DNA from 3 places in the Pseudomonas hygromyciniae genome. Region 3 is predicted to be linked to each of the others. Evidence: predicted binding sites of a transcription regulator. Region 3 holds the regulator's gene; each other region holds the start of a gene.
What was found. The regulator sigma-54, encoded in region 3, starts transcription at its own class of promoters, with help from an activator protein. The targets are predictions, from matches to a motif close to ANTGGCATNNANNTTGCTNT.

Region 1 (3,695 bases), 780 kb from region 3:
CGCGGCTGGTCGCGGCTGACCAGCACCACCTGCTCCATCACATCGCGGCCGGGTGATTCGGTATCGATCAGAATCACATCCGGGCGCACCGTTTCGACGCGTGCCGGCAGGTCGATGGTCAGGCCAGACTCATCGATCACTTCAAAACCGGCCTCGGTCAGGGCGCTCTTGAGGCGCCCGACTTTGCGCGGGGTGTCATTGATCAGCAGGATTCGCAACATGGGTGGCCTCCCGTCAGCGCAAGGCGTGGCGGACGACATCGTCGGCCATGGCATGCAGGCGGAAACTGCGGGCATAACCGGCCGGGTCGGAGCCGTCCCAAACCTTGCCGTCGATCAATTGGCTGCTGCGCATTTCTTCGTTCGTGGTTGCCACGCCCACTGCGCTTGCGGCTTGGCGATACAGATCCAGTTGCTGCACCTGACGGGCAACGGCGTGGTAGTCGGGGTCTTCACGCAGCAGGCCCCAGCGGCGGAATTGGGTCATGAACCACATGCCATCGGACAGGTACGGCAGGTTGACCTCGCCATCGCCATGAAAGCGCAGCGCGTGTACGTCTTGCCAGTGGTTACCCAGGCCGTCGTCATAGATGCCCAGCAGCCGTGGCTCGATGCACTCGAGCGGGGCGTCCAGGTAATCCCTGGCGCTGAGCAGTTGTGCGGTGGAGCGACGGTTTTCGAGGCTGCTGTCGATAAAACGGCTGGCTTCCAGAACCGCCATCACCAGCACGCGTGCGGTGTTGGGGTATTGCTCGACAAACGCCTGGGTGCAGCCCAGGACCTTTTCCGGGTGGTCCGGCCAGATCGCCTGGCTGGTGGCAAGGGTGAAGCCCTGGTTCTGTTGCACCGCGCTGGCGCACCAGGGTTCGCCGACGCACAGACCGTCGATTCGTCCGGCTTGTAGATGCGCGACCATTTGCGGCGGCGGGACCACCACACTCTCGACATCCCGCAGCGGGTGAATGCCCTGGCTGGCGAGCCAGTAATACAACCACATGGCATGGGTGCCGGTAGGAAACGTCTGGGCGAAGGTGAGTTTTGTCCGGCTTTGGTGCACCTTGCGCTCCAGTGCCTCAGGACTGGTCACGCCCTGTTGTCGCAGGCCCTGGGACAGGTTGATGCCTTGGCCGTTCTGGTTCAGGCCCATCAGTACCGCCATGTCGGTCGGCGCGACGCCGCCGATGCCCAGGTGTACCGCATAGATCAGGCCGTACAGGCTGTGGGCGGCGTCCAGTTCGCCACTGACCAGCTTGTCCCGCAGCCCGGCCCACGACGATTGGCGCTTGAGGTTCAAGGTCAGGCCATAGGGTTGGGCAAACCCCTGGGTCGCCGCGACCACCAGCGAGGCGCAATCGCTCAAGGCCATGAAGCCCAGGTCGAGGCTGCTCTTTTCCGGGGCATCGCTGCCGTTGACCCAGGCCAAGGGATTGGTTGCCTGGCTGTAGCCGACCTGATCACTCATCAACACCTACCTTCTGTGTGAAAAAAGGCGTCGTTCCGTAGGGTGCCTTGCAAGCCACCTGCGGGTAACGACGCCTTTGTCCTTGAGCCCGTTCCGTCATTGGCGCGGGCTGCCCTAGGCAAGGTAAAGCAAGGCACATGCCACGACGTGCGGCATGGGGTAGGCCGTCAGGCTTTCATCAAGATTGCGCCGTGGGGGCCTTTCACTATGGCGCTCCTTCATGCACATCACCCAGGAAACCCAGCGTGTTCCTTGCTCGATTTATCCCTGCGACCGTCCATGGCCTTTTGCAGCGCTGGCTGCTGGGCGCTCTGCTGATGCTCAATGCGTTGCCTGCGATGGGCGAGTCCTATCTGGCGTGGGACGAAAGCCTGCAAGGCTTCTTCAACCGCCTGGCGGTGCCCCTCGGCCAGCCCATCGTGGTCAGCAAGCTGGCGGCGGGCAAACGTATCAGCGGGCAGTTTGATTTTGCCAATGCGCAAGCCGTCCTGGAGGCAGTGGCGTTGCAGCAGGAATTGATCTGGTACAGCGACGGCCAGGTGCTGCATCTCTACGATGCCGGCGAGGCCAAGAGTTCCGGGGTGACCTTGCGACACATGACCGTCGACCGGCTGCGCGACGTCATGGGGCGCACGGGGCTCGACGAGGCGCGCTACCCCCTTCGCAAGGCCGGCCCCCGTTTGTTTTATGTGTCGGGGCCCGCCAATTATGTCGATCACGTCATGCGCCTGGCGCAGTTGATGGACCGCCCGCGCCCGGTGCGCCGTGAGGACGTGCAAAGAGTCGGGGTCATCCAGGTGCTCAACGCCGACGTCGCAGACCGCCAGTACGACAGGGGCTCGCAGACAATCACCGTGCCGGGTATCGCCACGCTTATCGAGAAACAGCTCGCCGAACTAGATGGCAAGGCACGCACCGGCATCACCGTGATTGCGTATCCGCAGATCAACAGCCTGTTGATCAGGGGCAGTGAGCAGCAATTAAGGCTGATCAGGGTGCGGGTGGCGCAGTTGGATGTGCCCCAGTTTTCCCAGGGGCAGGGCGCTTCGACACCTCTGAGCGCCGATCAGTACGAACGTGTACGGCGCGCGTTTGCCCGGGTAGACGAGCAGTAGTGCCAGGTTTCGAAAGTTCCTACGCAAAACTCCCGCAAAACTTCGACGCAGTGGGCTTTTTCCTAACGTGAAATTGATGATGGGTTTCTATAGTCGCGCTATCTCCCAGACGGTGCGCGACGCAATACCCAGGCGCCGTGAATACCCGCAGACAGGTACAGAGGTTTGAATGGTTGTTGCAGTTGAGGGCTTGATGACGGCGTCCCTCGTCTTTGGGCGTTGGACGTTGCAGGAGGATGGGCGGCTGACCACCGAAGGTCGCGACATTCAGTTGCCGCCCAAGGAGAGTCACGTGTTGCGCCTGTTGCTGGCCACGCCTGGCGTGCTGGTCACCAAAGATTGCCTGCTGGAGCAAGTCTGGCCGGATATCGACGTTGCCGAAGAATCCCTGACCCGCTGCATCTACTCGTTGCGCAAACAACTGGAGGGCGACCGTGCGCTGATTACGACGGTGTATGGTCGCGGCTATCGCTTCAGTGGCCGGGCGCGGGTGGTCGCGCGCCCTGGCCTGGCGCAGGCGGTGGGAGCGCAACTGGGTGCGTGCCCGGCCTGTGGATGGTGTGGTGAGCGGGTATGAAGCGCGCCTGCCGGCTGGGACTGTTGTTGTTGAGCCTGGGTGGGGCAGGCAAGGCCCAGGCGTACTGCTGGGCCGAGGCCGCCCGCCAGTACGATATCGAGCCAGAACTGTTGCAGGCAATTGCCGCAGTAGAGTCCGGCTACCGCGCCGAAGCCATGAGCCACAGCAACAACAATGGCACTCGCGATATTGGCCTGATGCAAATCAACAGCATTCATCTGCCGCGCCTGCTTAAACAGGGGATCACCGAGCAGCGGTTGTTGGATGAGCCTTGCCTGTCGGTGGAGGTGGGGGCATCGATCCTCGCCGCCTTTATCAAGCAGTTTGGCTACAACTGGACCGCCGTGGGCGCCTATAACGCCGGGCCTGGGGCCGGGCCCGAGCGTGATGAGTTACGCTTGCGCTATGCGCGCAAGATCTGGGCGCGCTATGAAGAGTTGATGGCCGCTGGCAAGGGATGATCGATCGGCGGTGTGCCATGCCTCGCGCGCATCCGCCACCCCGGCTATAATCGCCGCCACCTTTCGCCGCCATCCGAGTCA
Region 2 (3,695 bases), 680 kb from region 3:
AAGCGCCCTTCAATACCTTGAAAGCCCTCAAGGAAAGCGCCGAGAAGCGCTAAGCGCAACCGAGCAGTGCCTCCAGCCTTGAGCGGAACGATCATCGCGCCCTCAAGGTCCAGATAGATGTGAGCCCATCCATGGGCTTTATCGAGGAGGCACTGATGCAAAATTGGCAAGTTACCTTCGTTGATGACCACGGTGTGCAGTCCGTGGAGCAGTTCAGCTGCGCGCAGAAGCCCAGCCTCGAAGACGCCGCACAGATGATCCGCGCCAAACTGCTGCCTATCCCCGCTCAACTGGACCTCAATGACCTGGACGGCCGGATCGCCGAGCCGACGGTTAAAAGCCTGAAGGATCAGAACAGTATCCAGATCCTCGATATTTCTCCCGCCCCCTGAATATTCCCTGTACGTCGTAAAAGCGCTGCTGGTGGAGCTGATAGCTTCGCGCTACTCTGCAAGGGAGATCAGCGAATGAATCGCTAAGGTCTGGTCTTGTCAGCTACATGCTTGTTTTCCTGCGGCGATGTCATTGCCGTCCACCTGCGCCGTTCACGCGCAGGCCCTGGGAAGCACGGAAAGTCTATCCATCGGTTCAGGAGGACGTTTCATGAGCACAGCCTATCAAGAAGACATCAGCACCCACGTGTTACGCCGCATGAAAGAGGGCGGCTTTGACTTCTCGCGTTTCCATCCCATCGAGTTCTACGCCATTTTCCCGGATGAGGAACGTGCGCGCCGGGCTGCGGGTCGGTTTCGTGGGGAGTCGATCAATGCTCAGGTCAGCGCACGGGATGACGGTGCCTGGTTCCTGGAGTTGAGCAAGGTCATGTTCGCCACCTATGACGGTATCGGTGATTTCGAGCAGGACTTTGAGGCGGTAGTCGAGCCCTTGGGCGGGATTATTGAGGGGTGGGGCGTCAAGCACGAGGTTCGTGGGTTACCCATGTAGACACATGATCAATAACGCAGCGTATCGGCTGACCTTTGGGTCGGCCGATTTTGTTTGTGGTGGTGCAAAGTGCTGGGAACTTAATATGAAAAAACCGGCACAAAAAAAAGGCCACCGGAGCAGGGTGGCCAAAAGGGAAGATCGGCATGAAGGGGAACCGATCGGTACATGCACAAGCAAATTACCGGCGGTGATGGGGTGATGCTGTAGGAAGAGTCCTGTTCAGCGAATGTTGGCGATTATCCGCAGGCTTTCCCCGGCAGTGAAATCAACTCTGACTATGCTGGTGATAGGCAACGCCTGCGCCTCTATGAAGCGCGCGGGGCGAGGCCCGGGTATTTGCTGCACCAGGACGGTGCGGCGTTGCCTTTGACTGTATCCAACTGATTGATACTTAAGTGTTTATGCCGCTGGCACGGGCCTTGCGACAGTCCGTTGCGTCCGGGTGACAAGGAGTTCGGCATGATCCGCACTTATTACGATGAAATGTACGATGGGGCCGGCCAGGTCCGACCTCACTATCGCGAGTTCGCCCGTTGGCTGGCTGAAACCCCGCCCGAACTGCTGGCCCAGCGCCGGCGTGAAGCCGATTTGCTGTTTCACCGTGCCGGCATCACCTTCACCCTGTACGGCGATGAGCAGGGCACCGAGCGCCTGATTCCCTTCGATACCATCCCGCGCAGCATTCCCGCCAGCGAATGGCGAGTGGTCGAACGAGGCTGCATTCAGCGGGTCAAGGCATTGAACCTGTTCCTTGCCGACCTGTATCACGACCAACGCATTATCAAGGCCGGGATCATTCCGGCCGAGCAAGTGCTGGCCAACGAGCAATACCAACTGGCGATGCAGGGCCTGGACTTGCACCGTGATATCTATTCCCACGTCTCGGGTGTCGATCTCGTACGCGATGGCGACGGCAGCTACTACGTGCTGGAAGACAACCTGCGCACCCCCAGCGGCGTGAGCTACATGCTCGAAGACCGCAAGATGATGATGCGCCTGTTCCCCGAATTGTTCGCTGCCCAGCGCATCGCCCCGATCGATCATTACCCCAACCTGTTGCTCGACACCCTGAAAAGCTCCAGCCCGCTGGAAAACCCCAGCGTAGTCGTGCTGACGCCCGGGCGATTCAACAGCGCGTTTTTCGAACATGCCTTCCTCGCCCGGGAAATGGGCGTGGAACTGGTGGAGGGCGCCGATCTGTTCGTACGTGACGACCGCGTGTTCATGCGTACCACAGACGGCCCGAAGGCGGTGGACGTGATCTACCGTCGCCTCGACGATGCCTATCTCGACCCGCTGGCCTTCAACCCGGAATCGATGCTCGGCGTGCCGGGGCTGTTGGCCGCCTATCGTTCGGGCAACGTGGTGCTGGCCAATGCCATTGGCACTGGGGTGGCGGATGACAAGTCGGTGTATCCCTTCGTCACCGACATGATCCGTTTTTACCTGGATGAAGAGCCGATCCTCAAGAACGTTCCGACGTTCCAATGCCGCAAGCCTGACGAACTTTCCCACGTACTGGCGAATCTGCCGGAGCTGGTGGTCAAGGAAACCCAAGGCTCCGGTGGCTACGGCATGCTGGTCGGCCCGGCCGCCACGGCCGCCGAAATCGAAGCCTTCCGTGCGCGGATCAAGGCCAAGCCCCATGCCTACATCGCCCAACCGACTCTGTGCCTGTCGACGTGCCCGACCTTTGTCGAAAACGGCATCGCGCCCCGGCATATCGACCTGCGACCGTTTGTCCTGTCCGGCAAGGAAACCCGCGTGGTGCCGGGGGGGTTGACCCGTGTGGCGCTGCGCGAAGGCTCGCTGGTGGTCAACTCGTCCCAGGGCGGCGGCACCAAAGACACCTGGGTGGTCGAGGAATAAAACCATGTTGAGTAGAACTGCCTCGGATTTATATTGGATGTCGCGCTATCTGGAGCGTGCGGAAAACCTCGCGCGCATGCTGGATGTCAGCTATTCACTGTCACTGATGCCCCAGGATGGGCGCGGCGATGGCCTGCACGAACTGGCCATGCCCTTGCTGATTACCGGCACCCTGGACGACTACCGTGAGCGTCATGGCGAGTTGCACGCCGAGCGCCTGCTGCATTTCTTCGCCCTGGACGCCGCCAACCCGGCGAGCATCTACAGTTGCTTGGGGGCGGCCCGCGCCAGCGCCCATGCGGTGCGTGGGCGAATTACCGCTGACATGTGGGAAAACATCAACGCCACCTGGTTGGATATTCGCGTCATAGCCCAGGAAGGCCTGAGCCGTTATGGCATGAGCCGTTTCTGCGAGTGGGTCAAGGAACGTTCCCACCTGTTTCGCGGTGCGACCTACGGCACCATCATGCGCAATGACGCCTTTCGCTTTATTCGCCTGGGCACCTTTATCGAAAGGGCCGACAACACCCTGCGCCTGTTGGACGCCCGCTACGAGATGGCCGGGGACCAGGCCGAAGTGGTGATTGATGGCACCGCCCATGCCTATTACCAATGGAGTGCGCTGCTGCGCGCCTTGTCATCCTTTGAGGCCTACACCGAGATCTACCGTGATGCGCCCGGTGCTCGCCAGGTGGCTGAACTGTTACTGCTGCGCGCCGATGTACCGCGATCTTTGCGCGCGTGCAGTGAAGAAATCGACCAGATTCTCGCCAGCCTGCCTGGCATCAATGGCCGCCCGGCCCAGCGCCTGGCTGCCGAGATGGACGCACGCCTGCGCTTTACGGCCATTGACGAAATCCTCGAGGAAGGCCTGCACG
Region 3 (3,695 bases):
TTGGGGAGGCAGCGCACGTCAAATACCAGGTCGGCATCTATCGGCATGCCCCGCTTGAAACCAAAGGATTCAACCAGGAATGCGGTGCCGGGCTCCGGCTGGTTCAGTAGGCGCAGCTTGATGGCGTCACGCAGTTGGTAAAGGTTCAGGCTGGTGGTGTTGATCTTGAGGTCGGCCAAATCAATGATCGGCCCCAGCAGCTTGGTCTCGTCCTCAATGGCTTCCGCCAGCGAGCGGTGCGGGCTACTCAGCGGGTGGCGGCGACGGGTTTCCGAGAAGCGCTTGAGCAGCGTTTCTTCGTCGGCATCCAGGTACAGCACGTCGCAATGGATATGCTTGGCGCGTACCTCTTCAAGCAATTCCGGGAATCTCGTGAGGTGGCTGGGCAGGTTGCGCGCGTCAATCGACACGGCCACCAGCGGTTGCGCTAGCTCGGTATGGATCAGTGCGCGTTCGGCCAACTCGGGCAACAGGCCGGCCGGCAAGTTGTCGATGCAATAGAAACCGTTGTCCTCAAGCACGTTGAGGGCAGTACTTTTACCTGAGCCGGAACGCCCGCTGACGATGATCAAACGCATGATTACTGCCCGCTTTGCTCTTCCAAGACAACCTGATAAAGCGCTTCATTGGTGCTGGCGCTACGCAGTTTCTTACGTACTTCTTCACGGTCGAGCATGCTGGCGATCTGCCGGAGCAGCTCCAGGTGCGCATCGGTAGCAGCTTCCGGGACCAGCAGGACGAACAGCAGGTCAACCGGGGCGCCATCGATGGCGTCGAAATCAATGGGAGCTTCCAGGTGCAGCAGGGCGCTGACCGGGGTTTCACAGCCTTTGAGGCGGCAGTGTGGAATTGCGATGCCGTTGCCAAAACCGGTCGAGCCGAGTTTTTCACGGGCAATCAGGGCCTCGTACACATCTTGCGTATCCAGTTCAGGCACTTCACGGCCGATCAGGTTGGCAATCTGTTCGAGGGCTCTCTTTTTACTGCCGCCCGGCACGTTCACGAGGGAACGGCCGGGGGTCAGGATGGTTTCAAGTCGAATCATGGGTGGGGAGTGTTAGCGGCCTGTGCCTTGAAGAAGGCTCTGCTGCTTTTCCTTATGCTTTTTGATTTGGCGATCCAGCTTGTCGGTCAGGTCGTCAATGGCGGCATACATATCTGCATGCTCTGCATTGGCAACGACTTCCCCGCCGGGTATACGCAAGGTGGCTTCGATTTTCTGCTTCAGCTTTTCGACAGACATGATGACTTGCACATTTGTGATCTTGTCGAAATGCCCCTCAATTCGTTTGAGTTTCTCGCTGATGTAGGCGCGCAGCGGTTCGGTCACTTCCAGTTGGTGTCCACTGATGTTGACTTGCATACAGCTTCTCCTTCGTTGCCAGTGCATAAAGCGGCGGGTAGGAATACCCGCCACTGGAACGCTGTGGCCCGCCCGTCACATCAACCGCTTACGCTCGCTGGAAGGCGCGATCCCAAGGGACTCGCGGTACTTGGCGACGGTTCGACGGGCGACCTGAATGCCTTGTGCCTCCAGTAAACCAGCGATCTTGCTGTCACTCAACGGCTTTTTCTGATTTTCCGCGGCAACCAGTTTTTTGATGATCGCGCGGATCGCCGTGGACGAGCATTCGCCGCCTTCGGAGGTGCTGACGTGGCTGGAGAAAAAGTATTTCAGCTCATATATACCCCGTGGGGTATGCATGAATTTTTGGGTGGTTACCCGTGAAATGGTCGATTCATGCATGCCAACGGCTTCGGCAATATCATGCAGCACCAACGGCTTCATCGCCTCGTCGCCGTATTCCAGGAAGCCGCGCTGATGCTCGACGATCTGGGTGGCCACTTTCATCAGGGTTTCGTTGCGGCTTTGCAGGCTCTTGATGAACCAGCGCGCTTCCTGCAGCTGGTTGCGCATGAAGGTGTTGTCGGCACTGGTATCGGCCCGGCGCACGAAACCTGCGTATTGCGGGTTGACCCGCAGGCGTGGCACCGATTCCTGGTTCAGCTCCACCAGCCAGCGCTCGTTGTCCTTGCGCACGATCACGTCAGGGACCACGTATTCCGCCTCGCTAGACTCGATTTGCGAGCCGGGGCGCGGGTTGAGACTCTGCACCAGCTCGATGATCTGGCGCAGGTCATCTTCCTTGAGCTTCATCCGGCGCATCAGCTGACTGTAATCGCGGCTGCCGAGCAGGTCGATGTAGTCGGTGACCAAGCGTTGGGCCTCGGGCAGCCACGGGGTCTTGGCGGGCAGCTGGCGCAGTTGCAGCAACAGGCACTCGCTGAGGTTGCGCGCGCCAATGCCGGCGGGCTCGAACTGCTGGATGCGGTGCAGGACCGCTTCGATTTCGTCCAGCTCGATGTCCAGTTCCGGGTCGAAGGCCTCGAGGATTTCCTCAAGGGTCTCGTCCAGGTAGCCCTGATTATTGATGCAATCGATCAGCGTCACGGCGATCAGGCGATCGGTATCGGACATCGGGGCGAGGTTCAATTGCCACAGCAGATGGCTCTGTAGGCTCTCGCCAACGGAGGTGCGGGTGGTGAAGTCCCACTCGTCATCGTCATTGCTGGGCAGGCTGCTGGCGCTGGTCTGGTAGACATCTTCCCAGGCCGTGTCCACGGGCAGCTCATTGGGAATGCGTTCGTTCCATTCGCCTTCTTCCAGGTTATCCACCGTGGGGGCGGCTTCCTGGTAGGACGGTTCCTGGACGTCGGGATTGGGTTTTTGCTCTATGTTGTCGGCCAGTGGGTCGGCATTATCGAAGTCGTCGCCTTCTTCCTGGCGTTCGAGCATCGGGTTGGACTCCAGGGCCTCCTGGATTTCCTGTTGCAGGTCCAGGGTCGACAATTGGAGCAGGCGGATGGCCTGTTGCAGCTGCGGTGTCATCGTCAGCTGCTGGCCCATTCTCAGGACTAGCGATGGTTTCATGGCAGGGGCTTAACACCTTATTCGCCGGCGCAATGCGCCATCCACGACAGGGCGCGTGAGCGCCAAACATAAGCAAATTATATGCCTGATATCGGGGGCTTTGCCTAGAGCACGGTAACAATAAAAATAATGAGGTTTTTATTGACTCCCGCGCCCGATGGCGAATGTCCTGACATCACAGTGGTTACAGGCGGAACTCGTGCCCCAGATACACTTCCTTGACCAGTTCGTTGGCCAGGATGGTGGCGGAGTCGCCTTCGGCAATCAGTTGGCCGTCGTTTACGATGTAGGCGGTTTCACAGATATCCAGGGTCTCACGCACGTTGTGGTCGGTGATCAGCACGCCGATCCCCTTGGCCTTGAGGTGATGGATAATCTGCTTGATGTCGCCTACCGAGATCGGGTCGACACCGGCGAAGGGTTCGTCCAGCAGGATGAACTTCGGTGCTGTGGCCAGGGCGCGGGCGATTTCCACACGACGCCGCTCACCGCCGGACAGGCTCATGCCGAGGTTGTCGCGAATATGGTTGATGTGGAACTCCTGCAGCAGGCTTTCCAGCTCCTGGCGGCGCCCGTCGCGATCCAGTTCCTTGCGGGTTTCAAGGATCGCCATGATGTTGTCGGACACTGACAATTTGCGGAAGATCGAAGCCTCTTGGGGGAGATAGCCGATACCGGCCCGAGCACGACCATGCATTGGTTGGTGGCTGACGTCCAGGTCGTCGATCAATACACGACCCTGGTCCGCCTGGACCAGACCGAC

Region 1: the regulator sigma-54 is predicted to act here: its motif matches at 1,587-1,606, upstream of JTY93_RS18475 (CmpA/NrtA family ABC transporter substrate-binding protein).
Region 2: the regulator sigma-54 is predicted to act here: its motif matches at 1,355-1,374, upstream of JTY93_RS18960 (circularly permuted type 2 ATP-grasp protein).

What each region holds. Positions count from the first base shown of each region.
Region 1 covers NZ_CP070506.1:4,162,731-4,166,425, reverse strand. The annotation lists gene JTY93_RS18480 (ANTAR domain-containing response regulator) at 1-221, opposite strand, end outside; gene JTY93_RS18475 (CmpA/NrtA family ABC transporter substrate-binding protein) at 235-1,461, opposite strand; gene JTY93_RS18470 (secretin N-terminal domain-containing protein) at 1,707-2,576, shown strand; gene JTY93_RS18465 (winged helix-turn-helix domain-containing protein) at 2,770-3,153, shown strand; gene JTY93_RS18460 (transglycosylase SLT domain-containing protein) at 3,150-3,614, shown strand.
Region 2 covers NZ_CP070506.1:4,258,530-4,262,224, reverse strand. The annotation lists gene JTY93_RS18975 (START domain-containing protein) at 1-53, shown strand, start outside; gene JTY93_RS18970 (hypothetical protein) at 156-392, shown strand; gene JTY93_RS18965 (ribonuclease E inhibitor RraB) at 604-945, shown strand; gene JTY93_RS18960 (circularly permuted type 2 ATP-grasp protein) at 1,408-2,817, shown strand; gene JTY93_RS18955 (alpha-E domain-containing protein) at 2,822-3,695, shown strand, end outside.
Region 3 covers NZ_CP070506.1:4,941,226-4,944,920, reverse strand. The annotation lists gene rapZ (RNase adapter RapZ) at 1-578, opposite strand, end outside; gene ptsN (PTS IIA-like nitrogen regulatory protein PtsN) at 581-1,045, opposite strand; gene hpf (ribosome hibernation-promoting factor, HPF/YfiA family) at 1,058-1,363, opposite strand; gene JTY93_RS22110 (RNA polymerase factor sigma-54) at 1,439-2,932, opposite strand; gene lptB (LPS export ABC transporter ATP-binding protein) at 3,117-3,695, opposite strand, start outside.